One region of the Priestia sp. YIM B13551 genome, then DNA from elsewhere that is predicted to be linked to it. Evidence: a T-box and tRNA genes for the amino acid it is inferred to sense, from the RefSeq annotation. Region 1 holds a T-box; the other holds one or more tRNA genes.
What was found. The T-box of region 1 lies ahead of leuS (leucine--tRNA ligase). A T-box ahead of a tRNA ligase gene usually reads a tRNA of that ligase, here a tRNA-Leu.
Positions count from the first base shown of each region.

Region 2: it has a tRNA-Leu gene. The T-box ahead of leuS (leucine--tRNA ligase) is inferred to sense a tRNA for this amino acid. The anticodon was not compared.

Region 1 covers NZ_JBHZOX010000004.1:49,213-51,412, reverse strand. Annotated here, with positions in the region: gene leuS (leucine--tRNA ligase) at 1-1,166, opposite strand, end outside; T-box leader at 1,231-1,449, opposite strand; gene ACFX4N_RS19975 (GntP family permease) at 1,949-2,200, opposite strand, start outside.
Region 2 covers NZ_JBHZOX010000001.1:647,973-650,172, forward strand. Annotated here, with positions in the region: gene ACFX4N_RS03340 (Na+/H+ antiporter NhaC family protein) at 1-570, opposite strand, end outside; tRNA gene ACFX4N_RS03345 (tRNA-Gly) at 786-857, opposite strand; tRNA gene ACFX4N_RS03350 (tRNA-Leu) at 877-958, opposite strand; tRNA gene ACFX4N_RS03355 (tRNA-Trp) at 985-1,058, opposite strand; gene ACFX4N_RS03360 (phospholipase D-like domain-containing protein) at 1,280-2,200, opposite strand, start outside.

The DNA.
Region 1 (2,200 bases):
TCTTCTTTATCTAAACCATTTAAGAAGTCTGAATTAACGTGCTCGCCGTCGCCTGTATAAGCTTCTTTTGAAACGTCTCCGCCCGCTACTACTTCTTTAATAGGCAGTTCAAATTTAACAGCAAATTCATAATCACGCTCATCATGAGCCGGAACAGCCATAATTGCACCGGTGCCATAGCTCATTAGAACATAGTCAGCAATCCAAATTGGCATTCTCTCGCCGTTTACAGGGTTAATTGCATAAGCACCGGTAAATACGCCAGTTTTGTCTTTGGCTAAGTCTGTACGTTCTAAATCGCTTTTGCTTTTAATTTGATCTAAATACGCTTCTACTGCTTCTTTTTGTTCGGCTGTTGTAATTTTTTCCACAAACGGATGTTCAGGTGCTAAAACGGCATACGTTGCCCCAAATAGCGTGTCAGGACGCGTTGTGAACACAGTAAACGTGTCGTCGTATCCATCGATTGTGAAGTGTACGTGAGCTCCTTCAGAGCGGCCAATCCAGTTGCGCTGCATTTCTTTAATACTTTCTGGCCAATCAAGCTCATCTAAATCTTCTAGTAAACGATCTGCATAAGCTGTGATTTTAAGCATCCACTGCTTCATTGGACGACGCTCAACCGGATGTCCCCCACGCTCACTTTTGCCGTCAATCACTTCTTCGTTCGCAAGTACTGTTCCTAGAGCAGGACACCAGTTAACAGCTACTTCATCCACATAAGCTAAGCCCTTTTTATATAGCTGTAAGAAAATCCACTGCGTCCATTTGTAGTAGTTTGGATCAGTTGTATTAATTTCTCGCTCCCAATCGTAAGAGAAACCTAACGATTTGATTTGACGACGGAAATTATTAATGTTAAGTTCAGTGAATTCAGCCGGGTCGTTTCCTGTATCTAATGCATACTGTTCAGCAGGTAGTCCGAATGCATCCCATCCCATCGGATGAAGTACATTGTATCCTTGCATACGCTTCATACGAGATAAAATATCCGTTGCTGTATAACCTTCTGGATGCCCAACGTGTAAACCAGCGCCAGATGGATAAGGGAACATATCTAATGCGTAAAATTTACGCTTTCCTTCATCTTCTGTTGTTCTAAATGTTTTATTTTCTTCCCAAACTTTTTGCCATTTTTGTTCGATCTTTTCATGATTAAAAGCCATACATAATCCTCCTTGTACGCTCCAGCTGTATTTAATTAAACTAAAAAACCCCTCATCCCTCAAACAAAGGGACGAGAGGTTGAATAAACTTCCCGCGGTACCACCCAAATTAGCACAATTATGTACTCACTCATTTTCCTTAACGCGGATAGACGGCAAATGTTACTTTACTTCACATTTACAACTCCAAGGTGAGTTCATGAACGCTCGTTTGCTGACTCGCACCAACCGTCAACTCTCTTAGCTCGCTTCGTTCACTACTATTCCTTATCATAGTTTTTACATCATACTACCTTGTATTGTAAATAATATGTTCGTAAACTGCAAGTTGTTCAACGGATTTTGTAAAAGTTTCTGCACTGCAGCACTGCTTTGTTGCTAAATCCTCTCTTTCATTCTTATATATGAACAACTTCTCCCAAAAACATACATCCACGGCCAAACAAAAAAGGGATTGAGACATAATTAAATCAATCCAATTTAAAGACGAACAAATGGGATAAATGCGCTAGTATGAATCTCTTGGTTACACCACTGTTGATTTCCGTGCAAGACTTCTCTTTCCGCGGGCAGCCGATGAGCCTCCTCGTTGCTTACACTCATGCGGGGTCTCACCTATTTCAGGAGTCTTTGTATTTCCCTCCACTCCACAGCTAGAAGCACCTAAACAAATGAAACCTACGTGCACCATAAACATGAAAAAATCCGAACGATTCATCGTTCGGATCTTCCTTCAACTAAAATACTTTTATTCCTGTCCCTGCTTCCTTTAGCTGCTATTATTAAATGCCCAATCCAAAAGAAAACAGGATAATCGCAAGTACAAGACCAACAAGCGGCACAATCACCGTCATTGCTGCAACTGATCCATACGCATCTTTATGAGTTTCTCCGCAAATAGAATTAATTGTTGTTACGACATAACCATTATGAGGCAAGGAATCTAATACTCCAGAGGAAATAGCTACTACGCGATGGAGAGCTTCTGGATTTACACCAGCATCTAGATAGTGAGGCGCTAAAATTGGCAAAGC
Region 2 (2,200 bases), on a different contig from region 1:
AATGAACAAAGAATAAGCGTCTTGTTTTATGCCTTGATGATCAATCGCCATTTGAATGATTGATACCATATATCCTACAAATGCCGTTGCCACAGGAATTAAGACGATAACAGGAGTAGCAGTTGTTTCAATAACAAACCCTAGCTCTGCTGTCGTCATTTTCACTTTTTTCAGCAGCGCTCTCATGATGGGCGCGATCGTAACAAAACGAAATGTCGGAGCACTGAATGTCCCAATGGTTGAAACATAGGTTAAAATAAGGGCTTTTTTTCTTGTATCAATTCTTTCTGCAGCAGTTTCCACAAACCCCTTAACTCCTCCAGCCATCTTAATCATTCCGATAAGCCCTGAAAACGCGTATAAAAAGACGACGATTTCTATATTACTTTTATTTCTAAGAGCTTGTACAACGTAGTGAAGTAGCTTTTCAACACCTCCAATAATCGAATGATCAATCAAATAAGCGCCTACTAATAAGCCCAAAAACAACCCTGGCAGCACTTGTTTGGTGAAAATAGCTATTGGAATAACAATTAAAAACGGTATAATGGAAAACCAACTAGATTCCATAGGACTCTCCCCTATCTTAAAAACCATATTAGATGTCTTCACGTATCGTTCATTAGCTTTTAATGTAACCCCAATATTATGTGTATATTCACGAAAACAACACGTATAAGCAGTACTGCTTTAATAAAATATTTCTGATTAAAAACAGCATAATAAAACTCTTTATTTCTACAACAAAAAAAGCAGTTTGCACATGCAAACTGCTTTTGAAAAGAAGCGGAAGACGAGGTTCGAACTCGCGACCCCCACCTTGGCAAGGTGGTGTTCTACCACTGAACTACTTCCGCGCATATATGAAAGTAAAGATGCGGGTGAAGGGACTTGAACCCCCACGTCATAAGACACTAGATCCTAAGTCTAGCGCGTCTGCCAATTCCGCCACACCCGCGTGTGAACTAAAAGATAACTCCAAAATGGCAGGGGCAGTAGGAATCGAACCCACACTGACGGTTTTGGAGACCGTAGTTCTACCTTTAAACTATGCCCCTAGAAATGATTTCTTCAAAAGAACCTCGTTTATTAACGACGCTATATCATAATAAAACATATATGGAATTTCGTCAATAGGTCTTTTGATAAATCATAACTAGTACTAGCAGTTTCAAAAAAACTGTGAGGCATATCACAGCTTTTTACACATTCCCTTCACCAGCTGCAGTCTTCTTTAATCTCCGCTATTTGTTTTTAGAGACTCTACTGTAACTCAGTACTATACAAAATGTCTCCAAAATCGCGTAAAGACCGAAAGAATATGTAGAAGTGCAGATTTTACAGGAGGCGCGTTTTTTTGAGAATCCGTATTAAAATCCACAGGTTCTCCCTCATTTCCCACAAGCATACTGTGAGAAATTTTAGTTTCAATAGCTCCTGTTAACTCGGCTGCAAATTCTTTACTATCTATCATAACCATGGATTCAGTATTTAAAAATGCAGAGCGGGAATCTAAGTTAAAAGAACCAACTGCACTTAAACGCTGATCATAAACAACAGATTTCCCGTGAATTGAATAGGGCTTTTGATATTCATAAAGCTTTGAACCAGCTTTTATGACGTGATTCTTCACTCCCAAATATGCAGAAAAAGCCATAGCATTTGGAGTGGATGTAATAGAATTAGTTAAAATAATTCTTTGTACTTTGGGTTTTACCCGCTTATCTATATACCGTTCCATCTCTTTTGTTGGTACGATATAAGGGCTTTGAACAACAATGGATTTTTCAGCTTGTTGGGAAAGCTTAATAAATGTTTTCCATATAAAAGGGCTTTTATTAATTCTTTGAATAGGATTTGTAATAAAAGAAACCTTTCTTGTAGGCATCGTTGATTCTCTCCATACAATGTAAGGATGGACAAAAGGTTCGTTTGCTTTTTTGGCCTCTTCGTATTGATCTATTAACAATTTTTTTCCTGAAAGACCACGAAATTGTTTAGTCTTCTTGAGCTTTTGAAAAGCTTTGCGTGTATACGGATGAGTCCATAATTTCTCTACATACTTCTCCATTGAGAGAATGACACTATGACTTTCTTGCTTTGTGTTATAAATGAGCACATCACGGTCATAGACAAAATTTTTATCTGGTTGACTGGCCAAGTATTTATCTCCAATATTTCGTCCTCCAATAATACCTAA